2 regions of the Bradyrhizobium sp. Ken64 genome follow, and region 2 is predicted to be linked to the other one. Evidence: predicted binding sites of a transcription regulator. Region 2 holds the regulator's gene; the other holds the start of a gene.
What was found. The regulator LexA, encoded in region 2, represses DNA repair genes until DNA is damaged. The targets are predictions, from matches to a motif close to TGTTCNNNNTGTGTTCNG.
Positions count from the first base shown of each region.

Region 1: recA (recombinase RecA) is a predicted target of LexA. The motif match lies at 1,903-1,920, and genes of this name have one in related genera.

Region 1 covers NZ_JBVVPA010000006.1:65,626-73,403, reverse strand. Annotated here, with positions in the region: gene gcvP (aminomethyl-transferring glycine dehydrogenase) at 1-359, shown strand, start outside; gene recA (recombinase RecA) at 722-1,810, opposite strand; gene AC0L2F_RS12655 (hypothetical protein) at 2,060-2,227, shown strand; gene AC0L2F_RS12650 (DUF2798 domain-containing protein) at 2,936-3,193, opposite strand; gene AC0L2F_RS12645 (hypothetical protein) at 3,492-3,698, shown strand; gene AC0L2F_RS12640 (DUF6894 family protein) at 3,790-4,023, shown strand; gene AC0L2F_RS12635 (hypothetical protein) at 4,033-4,287, opposite strand; gene AC0L2F_RS12630 (hypothetical protein) at 4,393-4,704, opposite strand; gene AC0L2F_RS12625 (PaaI family thioesterase) at 5,065-5,529, shown strand; gene AC0L2F_RS12620 (HdeA/HdeB family chaperone) at 5,645-5,938, opposite strand; gene AC0L2F_RS12615 (PilZ domain-containing protein) at 6,119-6,361, shown strand; gene AC0L2F_RS12610 (hypothetical protein) at 6,616-6,849, opposite strand; gene AC0L2F_RS12605 (hypothetical protein) at 7,066-7,470, shown strand; gene AC0L2F_RS12600 (hypothetical protein) at 7,581-7,778, shown strand, end outside.
Region 2 covers NZ_JBVVPA010000003.1:170,752-178,529, reverse strand. Annotated here, with positions in the region: gene AC0L2F_RS06700 (DUF2171 domain-containing protein) at 1-100, shown strand, start outside; gene AC0L2F_RS06695 (ComEC/Rec2 family competence protein) at 196-2,475, shown strand; gene AC0L2F_RS06690 (hypothetical protein) at 2,614-3,048, opposite strand; gene lexA (transcriptional repressor LexA) at 3,512-4,213, opposite strand; gene AC0L2F_RS06680 (molybdopterin molybdotransferase MoeA) at 4,390-5,601, opposite strand; gene AC0L2F_RS06675 (HAD family hydrolase) at 6,183-6,809, opposite strand; gene AC0L2F_RS06670 (alpha-hydroxy acid oxidase) at 6,824-7,778, opposite strand, start outside.

The DNA.
Region 1 (7,778 bases), on a different contig from region 2:
CCATGAGCTTCCCGGTGCCGGGCACGCTGATGATCGAGCCGACCGAATCGGAATCCAAGGCGGAGCTCGATCGTTTCTGCGACGCCATGATCGCGATCCGGAAGGAAATCGCCGAGGTCGAGGCTGGCCGCTTCAAGATCGAGGCGTCCCCGCTGCGCAACGCCCCCCACACCGTGCACGACATCGCGGACGACGATTGGAAGCGCGCCTACACCCGCGCCGAGGGCTGCTTCCCCGCGGGCACCTCGCGCACCGACAAATACTGGTCCCCGGTCGGGCGCGTCGACAACGTCTATGGCGACCGCAACCTGGTGTGCTCGTGCCCGCCGGTAAGCGATTATGCGGAAGCGGCGGAGTAAGACGCTGCGTAGGATGGGTAGAGCGAAGCGAAACCCATCACTGCGTTCCGTTCCAAGGATGGAAAGTGCGATGGGTTTCGCTTCGCTCTACCCATCCTACAGCCTGCGGCACACGATTTTATTTATATAAGGCGCAACCAGCAATCGGCTTTCGCGATCCCATCGCCACAGCCGTTCGTTGGTCAGCTCCGTGCCACCCCACCAGCGATAGATCCGGTTGTGGCGCCACATGTCGTCTTCGCGGGCAACCGCTTCATCGCGCCCCCCGAGCACGACCAATCCCAAACGAAACAGGCGCCGAAGACGTCGGCAACTCAACGTCCTCAGCGCCCGCTCCTCGCGAAAAACTTTACTGTTGAAGCTTACTCGTCCCCCGGCTCCTCGCCGTCGGCGTCACGCTCGGGGCTGCCGGCGAGAATCTGCTCGGCGATCAGGCCTGAGTTCTGGCGGATCGAGGTCTCGATCTTGGCGGTGATGTCGGGGTTGGCTTTCAGGAACGCTTTCGAATTCTCGCGGCCCTGGCCAAGACGCTGGCTGTCATAGGAGAACCATGCGCCGGATTTCTCGACGATACCGGCCTTGACGCCGAGATCGAGAATCTCGCCCATCTTGGAGACACCCTCGCCGTACATGATGTCGAATTCGACCTGCTTGAACGGCGGCGCCAGCTTGTTCTTGACGACCTTGACGCGCGTGGTGTTGCCGACCACTTCGTCGCGCTCCTTGATCGCGCCGATACGGCGGATGTCGAGGCGGACCGAGGCATAGAATTTCAGCGCGTTGCCGCCGGTGGTGGTTTCCGGCGAGCCGTACATCACACCGATCTTCATGCGGATCTGGTTGATGAAGATCACCATGGTATTGGACTTGTTGATGGACGCCGTCAGCTTGCGCAGCGCCTGGCTCATCAGGCGGGCTTGCAGACCCGGCAGCGCATCGCCCATCTCACCCTCGAGCTCGGCCTTCGGCACCAGCGCCGCGACCGAATCGATCACCAGCACGTCGACCGCGCCGGAGCGCACCAGCGTGTCGCAGATTTCCAGCGCCTGCTCGCCGGTGTCCGGCTGCGAGATCAGGAGCTCGTCGATATTGACGCCCAGCTTGCGTGCATAGACCGGGTCGAGCGCGTGCTCGGCGTCGATGAAGGCGCAGATGCCGCCCTTCTTCTGCCCTTCCGCCACCGTGTGCAGCGCCAGCGTGGTCTTGCCCGAGGATTCCGGCCCGTAGATCTCCACGACGCGCCCCTTCGGCAGGCCGCCGATCCCGAGCGCGATATCGAGCCCGAGCGACCCCGAGGACACCGCCTCGACATCCATCGAGCGGTCGTTCTTGCCGAGCTTCATCACCGAGCCCTTGCCGAACTGCCGCTCGATCTGGGAGAGTGCGGCGGCCAGAGCTTTACTCTTGTCCATGGAGGATCCTTCGACGATACGCAGGGCAGTGGTGGACATCGGGTCGTGCTCCTTATGACGAGGATTCGCGTGAGGGACAAACGATTGGCGAGGCGGCGCGGCGATAAAACCAATGTACCCCATTTGTTCTAGGTTCGCAATATGTTCTTTTGCGATTTTGGTCTTGCCTGACACGCATCAAAGACGGATGAGCCGCGCGCCGTCAGAATTCCGTAATCCTGCGGCACCGAACCTTTCGCGGTCTGCGGTCTTCTCTTGGACGGGACCGCAACTCTGGGGACCTCAGTCATGACGGACAACATGCATCACGATACGATCCGGCGCATTCCGCTGCTGGAGGCGGCGCGGGAGGAGATGAGCAAGTTCGAGCGCAAGGAAAACGAGTTCCGCAAGAAAGACCGTGAAGAGCGTGCCGCCGAACTCCATTTGCCGCTGGACGCGATCAAGGTTCATTAGCCGCCGAGACGAGGGCGGCGGAGCCGAGGCCAGCCGGCCGACGCGTCAGGCGTGGCGATGGTCGCCAGCGGCAACGCGCCGGCGACGGTGCCGGAGCGGCCGTCCGTTGATCTCATGGAATCGGCACGGGGATCGAGATTCGGATGGCCATGGAGGTGAGTCCGAGGCCATGAGGTATCTAAATACTACCAGTAGGCCATTGATTTCATGGTGGAATTTGTAGGCGGGCTACTGTGCATGGGGTTGTTTTCGTGTTTTTGAAAGGCGCGCATGGGCCTTCCACCCCGAGCCGTCTCCCGCAGCCAACACCGCCTACAGCAGAACCAGCAACCCGATCCCAATCACCAGCACGACGAAGCCAGCCGCCGTCGCGGCGGCGAATGACCGCTCTACGTTGTCCATGATGCCACCCCGTTGCCGGCACGCCACGTTTCCCCCATGGCAGCACCGTCGCTGCGAAATCTCGCCTGCGGTTGTGTCCTGAGTTGTGCGAACGGATGTCGAAATTGGGACCGGTGCAGGGCCAGTGTGCGGCCCCCGAGCTCTGGCTTTCGCTGCCGCCGTCGGGCCTTGTCAGGCTGTCGTAAGCTGCGCCGGCTAGGGTCGTCCGGCTATGGTGTTGCAGCCCAGCACCTCAGCCTCCAATAATTTTCTCCCCGCTTGGCTCTCCCAAGCGGGGTTTTTTCATGCTTATTTTCTTGCGGATTTTCATGCCGGCCGGCCGGTTTGCGAACCGCCCTCCTCCCGCGTCAGGCGCAGCGAGAAGGCGCGGATCGCCGGCGCCGCGAGCAGCACGATCGGCAGCATCGCCGCCCATGCGATCAGCCACGACGCCAGCCAGTGCGCGAGGAAGTCCAGCGCGTTCCCCACGGGAAGGCTGGCGATGCCCGCGGCGACCAGCGAGGTCAATCCCGACTGGATGATTCCGAACACGAAATGAGAATAGCGGCGGGGAATGCCCAGCATGACGCGCCCATGTTGCTGACCGTCATCGGGCCAAGCAAGCCACATGCCGCCGCGTTCCGGAAGGCGCCCTTACCCATCCCAGGAACTCTGTTCTTGGTCGGAGAACCACGGGCATGAGGTCTCGCGCCGCCGCGCGCGGCCGGCGTCTTTCGACATCCGATTTCGAATGTTTCGGAAGTGCGTGCGCTTGCGAGATAGCCGTGGGCTATCCGGGACTTACCGACAGATTTGGCTTTCGCTGGAATATTATGCCCCCCAGCATGTTCTCAGTGATGGAAGTGAATCGTGGGAGGTGGCCATGAATCACAGGGGCATCGAGTTCACCGTCGCCAAGACGGCAATTCCCGGGATCTGGCGGTGGCAGTTCCGAATCGGCGAGCAGATCAAGACCGGCAGGACCGAGACCAAGATCGATCTGTTGGCGATCCGGCGGGTGCAGCTGCGCATCGATCGGGAGCTGAAGGCGATCGGTCGCAAGCCGCGTCCATGGGAGGTTATTCCGTAGCCGCCCGGAATTGATCTGCCGATGGTTTGGGATTGGACTGCCGCGATTATGGCCGTGGGGACTGAGCCATCAGGCGCGATCGGTACGAACCATGCCGCTCTACTTTTTTCGAATCCGGAACGGCAGCTATTCCGGCTGTGCCGACCAGGCGTCGGAATTTGCAAATCGCGATTTGGCCTGGAGGGAGATGACCAGCCTCTGCGCCGACATGGCCGCCGGCATCGCCCGCAAGCTCCAGGAAAATTCCGAATGGCACATGGAGCTGCTGGACGAGGCCAAGGAGCCCGTGTTCCGGATCCGCATCACGTCCGAAACCTTCGAATAGGGGCCATGCCTAATCCGCGCTGGGCAGCCGCCGCATCGTGAATTCGATGTCGCCGCCGGGCAGCTCGCGCCAGGTCTCGACCGCGCTCATATAGCCGGCCTTGGGGTAGCGGGCGAAGAAAGCCTGCGCCCTCTCCCGCGCCGCCGCGCGCGGCAGCGTGAAGGTCTCGCGCAGATAGCCGTCGCCGGCCGTCGGGCCGGGCTTGCCGCCCATCTTGCGCCGGCGCGCCATCCGCTCGGCGAGATCCCGCGGACGATCGGCCATGCCCTGTCCTCCTCGACGCAATACGCTCCCGCGCAATGTAGGAAGCAGGCCGATCAAAGAGGAGTCCCGGCCGAAGGCGCCAGCCGCCTCCGATCGGCCGGAAGGTCAATTGGCAGTCGTGCCGGATTTCTTCTTCGGCGCCCCGGTTGCGGCCGACGCCTTTGGCGGCGCCGGTTGTTTCGGCGGGTCGGAGCGCATGCCGCCCCAGGGATCGCTGGACGCCTTGGAATCCGGAATCTTTTTCAGCGTTTCCTTGTAGGCCTTGTCACGCTCGGCTTCCGCGGCCTTCTCCTCCGGGGTCTTGCTAGGCCCGTCTTGTAACAAATTGATATTGGGCAGTTGCGCAGAGGCCGGTCCCGCCAGCACGGTCGGTCCCGCCAGAACAGCCAGCACCGCGGCCACACGGAAAAGCTTCATCATTGACTCCTTGATCATCCATGACGGCGCGGGTCGCCCGCGCCTTGTCACCCCTGTCACAACCGCAGGGGCCGCTCGGCCCGCTAGAGCCGGTCCGATCGGCACGATTTCGGCGCGTGGAGCCAGTCGTCCCAGATCGGGCCGCACTTGGTGCACCCGTTCAGCAACAGGCCGAGCCCGGCCAGACAAAACACGAGGACATACCGACGCAACATCACCCACCCATACCCACTCCGTGGCATCATACCGGGCGAAGTCAGGCATTTTCAAGCCGACGGGACCCGCGGCAGACCGGGTGACTTTGCCGCGCCGGCCCGCTCGGAATGCCGAACATCCGACAATACGGAGGGAACGACAGCAATGCCATCGCAGCCAGAAGCCGAGTTCGGCATCACTGAGGCCCGACGCATCCTCGGCGAAGTCTTTGCGCCCTGGGTCCAGGATCTCAACCTGTCGGTCGAGCGCATCGAGCACCTGCCGCCGCCGGACGTGCCGGACTGGCAGCCCGCAGCGCTCCTGCGGATGCCGTTCTCGGAACGGCTGTGCCGCAACGGCGGCGTGGTCTGCGGCCAGGCGCTGATGGCGCTCGCCGACACCGCGATGGTGATCGCGAACCTCGCCGCCAACCGCGGCTATCGTCCGATGACGACGGTCGACCAGACCACGCATTTCATGCGCGCCGTCTCCTCGTCGGACGTGCTGGCCGACGCCCGCGTGGTGCGACTCGGGCGCACCATGAGCTTTGGCCGGGTCACGCTGCTCTCGGCCACCGACAACAAGCCGGTGGCGATGGTGTCGAGTGCGTTCGCGATGCTGCCGGGGTGAGCATCTTCGAAAGAAGAAAGCCGCGTGAGCGCAAAGCGCACCGCGGCTCTCAATGGCGTCATGTCGAGACGGGAAACGCGGTTGTGATCTCGCGTCGCGCCGTCACGCGGAGAAATTACTTGCCGAGCACTTCGTCAGCCGCGGTGACGATGCTGACGTTCGGATTTTTTCCGCAATAGCTGCCGAACTGCTTGGCGTTCTGGACGAACACGTCGGTGTCGATGATCGCGTTCTCTTCATCGCCCTTGTACCAGCCGTCCATCCAGGTCAGCACCATCTTGATGGTGTCGTCGCCGCTCTCCAGGAACTGCTTGCAGCTCATGGTCGCGAGATCGAGCTTGGTGGCGTGGGCGGGCATGGACGACAGCGAGAGCGCTGCGGCGAACAGAAGCGAGAACGTGGTCTTCATCAATATCTCCATCGGCGTGTAGCGCCACAAAGGAACGGCTTGGGGAAAAATGGGCGGAGTGACTTCCGCTTCGACGTCGTAAACGAAATCTGAAGCACTATGCAAGTAGCGCCAGTATTGAGTTTAGTTCAACGTAATTTCTATGCACTACATCACAAAGATCATTATGGATTAACGTGGATGATCGAGAAGCGTGCAGCGCAGCGTTACCGGGTTTTCAAGGGTGGAAAGATCACCTTTGAAAACAGCGGCATCACGTGCACGGTGCGAAACATGTCGGCGAACGGAGCCGCAATCGACCTCGACGCCACCGTCACATTGCCGCAATCGTTCACGCTCGCGATCGCGCGCGACAATTTCGTGCGCAAATGCCGCGCCGTCTGGCGTAGCGAGAAGCGCATCGGCCTCGCTTTCGTACAGTAGTGCACATGATGTGAATGATCGTTCGCATCACATCCACAACACGATGATCATTGCTTTGATGCGACGGCGACGGCTCGCGCAGACTCACATGGGCTTGCCGGTGTCGCGGTCGAGCACGACGACGAAACCTCGCCTGCCCAGCGGGCTCGCTATGGGCCAGCCGTTTGCCGCCCGATGCTTGGCTGCGGTGACGATGCAAGGAGCGTGATGAGAGCGGCCAAATAGCGCGGGCGGCTCGCCAACGCCCGCCTCACCTATTTCGGCTTCTTGGCAGGTTCAGGCGGACGCGCCCCGCTCCACGGATCGTACTTCTCCTTGGACTCGGGAATGCGCTCGAGTGCGGCCTTGTAGGCCTTCTCGTCGACCTTGGGTTTGTTGTCCGCCTTCTGGCTGCCCTCGTTAGGCTGACGCCTGCCACCACCCATCTGCGCCTGCGCGGAGGCAACCGCCAGCGCCAGCATGGCGGCCGCTATGACCAAAATCCTCATGGGCGCAATCCCCCTCGTCTGGGGTACAAACTAGCCGGCAATTATGGAATAGCAAATGCCGCGGGCTCCAGGGCTTCAGGAGATCTTGGCTTCAGGAGATCTTGGCTTCAGGAAATCCCGGCTCCAAGAAATCCTGGCTTCAGCAAATCTTGATCGGCCGGGTCTTCGTCGGATCGCATTCGTGCCTATGTTTTGGCCCGCAGGGGATCTTCACGGATGTTACGGATTATTGCTCACGCCGCGCTGCTGGCCAGCGCGCTCGCGCTCGGGGCCTGCGGCTTTGCCGACAGCCGCGCACCGGTGCCCGAGTTCATGCGCATGAAGGAGGCCGAGCAGCCGCCGCCGGAAGCGCCCCCCGACGTCAAACGCGTCGTGCGCGAGCAGATCGAATTCGTCTTCCTCAGCACGTCCTATCCGCGCGAGGTGCACGTCGCCACACCCCATCGTGAGGTACGGGGACCGGGCTGGACAGCTTGCGTCCGGGCCCAGCTCACCTCGGCGACGGGATCGCCGCTCGGGCCACAGACCTACATCGTGACCATATCAGGCGGAAAGGTGGTCGATCGCCGCCGCGCCGAGGCGGACGACATCTGCGGGTCGGAAAGCTACGAGCCGATCTAGGAACAAATCACGCCGACATGCAATCCGGTTCCGGGAAAAACCAGCAAGACCGCCGGGAACGATCATCGCCTCCCTTTCTTGTTACCGCCGAGGGCAGTTTCGAGGAGGACATGATGAGGACATTCACGATTGCATTGCTGGCTGGCGTCGGAGCCTTGGCAGCGGTGAGCGGCGCGAAGGCCGCCGACGTCTATACGACCAGCGAATACACCAGCCCCGATCTCGTCCAGGAAGTGCGGCTGGTCTGCGACGATTCCGGCAATTGCTATCGCAGCCGCGGCGGCTCGCGCGTGATCGTGCGCGACTCC
Region 2 (7,778 bases):
TCACTTCATCGACAAGGGCCTCGTCGCCGACATCGAGGGCAACAAGGTCCGGCTGTCGGCCAAGGCGGATGTCGCGGTGACGATGGAAGAGGAAAAGTAGCGGTCGCGCCCTTTCGTTCCTGATCCGTACCGCTATCCGCCCGCCTGCACGTTCCGGTAGCTTCTCGCTTCGTTGCGTATTATCGAGTGCAGGGAATGGCGGAGCCGGGCCGGACGGTACGGTCGCAGGGGATCGCGGGGACGTGGCCCGGGGGCCGCACCGCGTCTGCGGGCGGCCTTGCGGCTGCAGGCCTCGACCTCTGGACATCGCTGGCCGAGACCCTCCGCGCGTGGCTACGCGCCGAGGCTGGCGCCGGGCGGCTGTTGCCGTGGGTGCCCGTGGCGTTTGGCTGCGGCATCGCGCTTTATTTCTCCGCAGATCATGAGCCGGTGCTGTGGGTCGTTGCCACGAGCGCCGTCGCGCTCCTGCTTGGCGCGGCTCTGTTGCGGCGGAGCCGGTTGTTCGCCCCGGCCATCATGATCGCGGCGGTCGCGGCCGGCTTTGCCGTCGCGACCTGGAAGACGGCGCGCATCGCCCACCCCGTGCTGGCAAAGGCGCTCTATTCGGTGTCGTTGTCGGGCTTCGTCGAGGCCCGCGACATTCGCGAGCGTACAGATCGTTTTGTGCTGCGCGTCACCGCGATGGAGGCGCAGCGCAGCGACGTCAGGCTCGAGCGCGTGCGCCTGTCGGTCCGCAAGGGCACCGCGCCGGAGGTAGGCAGCTTCGTTCAGCTGAAGGCGCGGCTGATGCCGCCGCTCGCGCCGGTGCGGCCTGGCAGTTACGACTTTTCGCGCGACATGTTCTTCCAGGGCATCGGCGCCTCCGGCTTCGCAATGGGCGCCATCACGGTGGCGGCGCCCCCTGAGACCGCCGGCTTGCGGCTGCGTTATGCGGCCTTCATGCAAGGCTTGCGCGATGCGATCGATGCCCGCATCCGGGCGACGCTCGACGGCGACAACCGGGCGATCGCGACCGCGCTGCTCACCGGGCGACGCGATGCGATCACCACGCCCGTCAACGACGCGATGTTCATCTCCGGTCTCGGCCACGTGCTCTCGATCTCCGGTTATCACATGGCCGTCGTGGCCGGTGTCGTGTTCTTCGCGGTGCGCGCGCTGCTCGCTTTGGTTCCGGGATTGGCGGCCGGCTTCGCCATCAAGAAATGGTCGGCCGCCGCCGCGCTGGTCGCCGCCGCGTTCTACCTGCTGCTGTCGGGCGCGGAGGTCGCAACGCAAAGGTCGTTCTTCATGACGGCGGTGGTGCTGATCGCGGTGATGGTCGATCGCCGTGCCATCACCTTCCGCACGTTGGCTGTCGCCGCGCAGATCGTGCTGGCGGTCGCGCCGGAAGCGCTGGTGCATCCGAGTTTTCAGATGTCGTTTGCGGCAACGCTGGGGCTGGTGGCGCTGGTGCAGATCGGCATGCCCAATTTGTTTGCCTCGCCGGACCATTCGGCGACCGCGCGCATTGCGATGTGGGGTGGCCGCGAGATCGCGATGCTGTTCATGGCCTCGCTGATTGCGGGACTTGCGACTACGCCCTATGCCGCGTTCCATTTCCACCGTGTCACGCCGTTCGGCGTGCTCGCCAATCTCGGCGCGATGCCGGTGGTCTCGGCGCTGGTGATGCCGGCGGGACTGTTGGGGCTGCTTGCTGCGCCGTTCGGGCTGGACAGCGTGTTCTGGTGGCTGATGGGGATCGGCATCGAGTGGATGGTCGCGGTCTCCCGCTGGGTCGCGGCATTGCCGGGCGCGGTCGGCCGCATCCCGGCGTTCGGGATCGCGCCGCTGATCGCGGCGAGCCTGGGAATCATCGTGCTGGGCTTGTTGCGCACGCCGCTGCGCTGGTCCGGCGCCCTGGTGCTGCTGGCAGCGATCCTCTGGGGACTGTCGGCGCGGCAGCCCGACATCCTGATTGCCGGGGATGGCGCGAGCGTCGCGGTGCGGGGCAGGGACGGATATCTGCACCTGATCAGGACCAACAAGGACAGCTTTCTGCTGAGGGAATGGCTCGCTGCCGACGCCGATCCGCGCGATGCCGGCAGAGCCTCGCTGGCCGATGGCGTGTCCTGTGACGAATCCGGCTGCGTGACGCCACTGGCCGACGGGAGGCTGGTCGCGCTGGCACTGCGCGTCGACGCTCTCGCGGACGATTGCAGTCGGGCCGCGCTGGTGGTGACGACACGTCCCGCGCCGTCCGATTGCGCGGCGATGGTGGTCGATCGGCAGCGGCTCGCCAGCCAGAGCGCCCTGGCGCTGACGCAGCGTGGTGACGGGTTTGTAGTTCAGGCGGTGAGGGCGAGAGGCACGAGCCGCCCCTGGTTGCCGGCCGGCGCCGGTGAGGGTGATTTCGACGGCAGCCTTGCGCCGAAGGCGACCGCGTCCCGCATCAAGGACGCAACGCCCGCGGAGACGGACTTGCAGGCCGACGATTGATCTGATGGTGCGGAGCAATGCAGTGGGTTGGCGCATCCGCTCGGATTCGCCGGGCGCAAACCACACCTTCTCGCCGGCCACGGCCGGCGATGGCGATTCAATCCTGACCTCCGACCTCGTAGCCGGAGGGCGGCTGTGTCAGCCGATCGGCAGGTGCGTGACGGTCGGCTGCCTGTCGGCGATGATTTGCGCCTTGTTCTCGCGCTCGGTGACCGACTGAGTCACCGGCAGTTGCAGCACGGTCGCTCGCTGGCCTTCGACGAGCTGCGTCACCAGCACGTATTTGCCGTCGGGGAATTCGATCGCGTCATGATGGCGGTCGGGAACGTGCGGATCGATCTTGCCGAACTTGCCCACGCGGGAATTGATGGTGCGCGTCCAGATCCAGCGATTGTCGTAGCGGACGTCGTCGGCGAAGGCGAGCTCCGTTCCCGGCAGCAGGCAGACGGCAACAGACGGATCGGCTGCGGAGGCGAAGCCGCGCGTCGAGGTGCCGCGGAAGCTTGTCGTGACGATCGTCTCGCCGACTTCGGCGGGGCGCGACGCGACGGCATGCAGGCTGTAGTCACACATCGGGTGCTCCTCATGCTGGGATAGCAACCCGCGTCTCTCAATCGAGGCGCAGGCCTCTATCAGAGTTGAAGCACGAACGCTCTGCTTGGTTGTGGGCAAATCTGCGGCTGGTTTCTGCAGGCCGCGATCACATTATCTTTCCCGAATTCAATAGGAACAAAGCCCCTTGCGATGCATTCGGGAGGCGCATGCGCGAATATTGCCGGCTTGGCTGCAACGGTCGAACTTGACCGCTGGTCGTTGTTTCCTCGAACGCGCGAGCCGCGAAGCGGTGCTGTTTGAAGCGGTACCGCTTCGTCGGCGTCGCGAGGAGCCAGCGGCGGAGGAGGGGCCGGATAGTCTGTGCAGAACCAGAACGACTATCCAGCCGGAGCGGACGATCATCCGATCCAATCTCTGACCGGCGCTGCAGATCGGAAGCGCGCGAGGCGCCAAGCACTTCCGGTATGAAGTACTTCCGTTATCAGTACTTCCGGTAAAGCCCGATCAGCTTGCCCTGAATCTTCACCCGGTTGGGCGGCAGGATGCGGACCTCATAGGCTGCGTTGGCGGGCTCGAGCGCGATCGAGGCGCCGCGACGGCGGAAGCGCTTCAGCGTCGCTTCCTCGTCGTCGATCAGCGCCACCACGATGTCGCCGGTATCAGCGCTCTCGTTGCGCTGGATCAGCGCCATGTCGCCGTCGAGGATGCCGGCCTCGACCATGGAATCACCGCGTACTTCGAGCGCGTAATGCTCGCCCGAGCCGAGCATGTCAGGCGGTACGCTGATGGTATGGCTGCGGGTCTGCAATGCCTCGATCGGCGTGCCGGCCGCGATGCGGCCCATCACCGGCACCGCCACGGGACGTTCGCCCTCGTCCGCGGGCAGGCTGGAGCCCGCACGCACCTTGCCGAGATTGCCCTCGATGACGCTCGGCGTGAAGCCGCGGCGGCTGCCGGCCGCCGCCTGGAGCTCCGGCAGCTTGATGACTTCAATCGCGCGGGCGCGGTTGGGCAGGCGTCGGATGAAGCCACGCTCCTCGAGCGCCGTGATCAGGCGATGGATGCCCGACTTCGAGCGCAGGTCGAGCGCATCCTTCATCTCGTCGAAGGAGGGCGGTACGCCGCTTTCCTTCAGACGTTCACTGATGAATCGCAGAAGCTCGTATTGTTTGCGCGTTAACATCTCGACCAAAGTCCCCCGGTTGATGTCGTCCGATTCCGAGACGCAGAATTCGGCCATAAGCCGCCACATGCTCGAAACAAATCATGAACGGACACTATATGTTCGATACATGTTCCGCAACTGCTTAATTTACCGTGAACAAGGCAAACGTCGCGGAACGCGCGTTGCCGAGGCGGTCAGACGGGGAGCCGCAACACTTCGCAAGCCGTGCCGGTCTCGGCCTTCGGCGCGAATGGTGCGCGCACGAGAAGTACCTGTGCTGCAGCGAGATTCGCAAGCAGCGAAGAGTCCTGATGATTGACGGGAAGAACGACGCGTGTGCCATCGTCACGCTCCTCCAGATGCGCCCGCAGATAGTCCTCGCGCTGGTCGTTGGCGCCGACGTCGCGGCCGAGCACGGCGTGTTCACGGCGATGGTGAATCACCGAACGGCCCGACAGGGCGCGAATCAGCGGCACCATGAACAGGAAAGCGCACACGTAGGACGACACGGGATTGCCCGGCAGGCCGATCACACCCATTGCGCCGAGTCGCCCGTGCATCATCGGCTTGCCTGGCCGCATCGCGATCTTCCAGAACGCCATCGCGATGCCTTCGTCCCGCAGTGCCTGCTGGACTAGATCGTGGTCGCCGACCGATGCGCCGCCGGTCGTGATCAGGATGTCGGCGCCGCTCTCGCGGGCGCGGCGGATGCCGGCGGTGGTCGCCTCCAGCGTGTCGGCGGCAATCCCGAGGTCGATGGTCTCGGCGCCCTCGCTGCGGGCGAGCGCGTGCAGGGCGTAGCCGTTGGAATAGACGATCTGGCCGTGGCCGGGCGTGGTGCCCGGCATCACCAGCTCGTCGCCGGTGGCGAGAATGGCGACCTTCGGACGCCTGAAAACGGCAAGGTGCGGATGGTTCATCCCAGCGGCGAGCGCGAGGTCGCGCTCGGTGAGACGGCTTCCCTTGCGCAGGAGCACGTCGCCTTCGCGGAAATCAACGCCGGCGCGGCGGATGTGCCGTCCGGCGATCGCGGCTTCCTTGATCGTGATACGCTTGCCGGCGGCGACCGTGTCCTCCTGGATCACGACGGCGTCCGCGCCAGCGGGAACGACGCCGCCGGTGAAGATCCGCACGGCCTCGCCGGCGCCGACCGTCCCCGCGAACGGCCGGCCCGCCGCGACTTCGCCGATGACGGTGAGCTCCGAATCGATCGTCGCGGCATCGGCCGCGCGCACCGCGTAGCCGTCCATCGCGGACATCGCCTGCGGCGGCTGCGTGCGTCGCGCGGCGACGTCACGCGCGAGCACGCGATGGTAGGCCTCGTCGAGAGAAATCATGTCTTCCGGCAGCGGCTCTGCACCCGCCAGCACCGCGGCAAGCGCGTCAGAAACCGGCATCAAGGCCACGGCGAAAACTCCTGCTCGGCACGTTCGGGCGAATGTTCCGCAAGTCTTCTAGCCGAGCGCGGGCGCGGAGGCAAAAACGGCTCAGCGGGCGCAGTCGTCCCGTCGCTTCACATTGTTCCGGAAGGCGGCATTAAGCGCGTCGGGGCACGAGGTGACGGATCGGCAGGAGAGTGGTCATGGAAGCGACGAAAATCATGACAAGAGGAGAACGACGAGCGCCACTGATCAGCTCCCTGCCCGCCCGGGAGTTACGTCGGGCGCCTTCGGCCCCTGGTCTTTGTCTGGCAGCGGATCGGCCTGGGATTTCAGGTCGGCGGCCTTGCTCACAAGCTTGGCGGAAAGGTCCGAGTCTGAAGTTGTCCTGGCGAATTCAAGGAGAAGAGAGGCCTGCCTAGTGAGGTAGTTTTTGCCCAACACGGTGATGCACCCGTTCGTAGAAGTCCCAACGGGCTGTAGACTCCTGAAGACGGTATTCTGTTCCGGGAACTCTGTATAAAAATGCACAAAGTGATTGGTTCCAAAATCTTTCGAATTAGTTCCGTCGGGCGCACTTCCATGGGCTTCGCGCCGACGGATCGTCGTCAGATGCCCAATGCCCTCAATGCGTTCCCGACGTCACGCGGCGAGGTCACATGCACCGCCGTCAAGCCGCGCGCCCGCGCTCCCTCGATGTTTTCAGCAAGATCATCGAAGAACACGATGCGCCCGGCGGGCACGCCGATCGCCGCAACGACGTGGTCGAAGGCTTCCGCATCCGGTTTGCGCAGGCCGATGCTGGACGACAAATACAGCTCTCGGAAATGGCCGAGGAGGTCGGCATACTCCCTCGAGAAATGGTCCACGTGCGGCCGGTTGGTGTTGGAGAAAGCGTAAAGCGGCATCTGCTTCGCTGCCTGCGGCAGCAGCTCGGAGATCTCAGGCATTTCGCCGGCGAAGATCGCGTTCCAGCCTTCCAGGAACTGCGCGTCCGAAATGCCGATTCCGAGCGAGGCTCGCAATGAGGCGAAATAATCCTCATCGCTGATCTTCCCCATCTCGTGCAACCGATAGGCTTCGCTGTCCCGCACATAACGCGCGACGATGGCGTCGGGCTTGCAGCCGGCATGTCCCGCCCAGCAGGCGATCGCCTTGGAAAAATCGATATCGAGGACCACGCGGCCGAGATCGAATAGAAGCGCATCCGCGCTGCCGGGAGAGAGCGATGTCACCTGCGTCCTTTCACTCAGTATCGATATGGCTCGTGGTCGAACAGCGGAAACGCGCTGAACACACTCGGCGCATTGGTTGCGGTCGCCTGGTGCAGGCAGGATTTGTTGACCTCGGCGAACGAGGTCGCACCCAGGAGGCCGAGGCAGCGCAGCACTTCATCTTCGAGCAGCTCCAGCATGCGCGCCACGCCGGCTTCGCCGGCCGCCGCCAGCGCCCAGCATTGCAGCCGGCCGATGCCGACGACGTCGGCGCCCGCCGCGATCGCCTTGACGATGTCGGTGCCGCGACAGATGCCGCCATCGACCATGATCTTGGCGCGGCCGTTCACGGCGTCAACGATCTCCGGCAGTACGTGCATGGCGCCGCGACCGTGATCGAGTTGACGGCCGCCATGGTTGGAGACGTAGATCCATTCGACGCCGTGATCGATCGCGATCAGCGCGTCCTCTGGCGTCGCGATGCCCTTGAGGATCAGCGGGATCTTGAACTTGTCCTTGATCATCTTCACCGTCCGCCACTCCAGACCCTTCTGGTAATCGCCGCCGGTGGCGCGCAGCCGGCTCTCGCGAACGTAGCGCTTGGCGATGTCACGTTCACGACGGCTGTAATGGGCGGTGTCGACGGTCAGGCAGAAGGCGGCGTAGGCGTTCTTCTCGGCCCGGCTGACGACGTCGGCGACGAAGGCGTCGTCGCCCCGCACATAGAGCTGGTAGAGGCGCAGCGCGTCGGGCGCAGCTTCGGCCGTCTTCTCGAGGCCGGGCTCGGACACGGAACTGAGCATGTGCGCCGCACCGAAAGTGCCGCAGGCGCGTGCCACGCTCGCTGCACCATCCGGATCGAAGATCTCGAGCGCGCCGACGGGGGCGAGCACCACCGGCAGGCGCATCTTGCGGCCGAACTGCTCGACCGAACCTGTAACCGTGCGGACATCGCGCAGCACGCGCGGGCGGAAGGCGATCTCGTCCAGC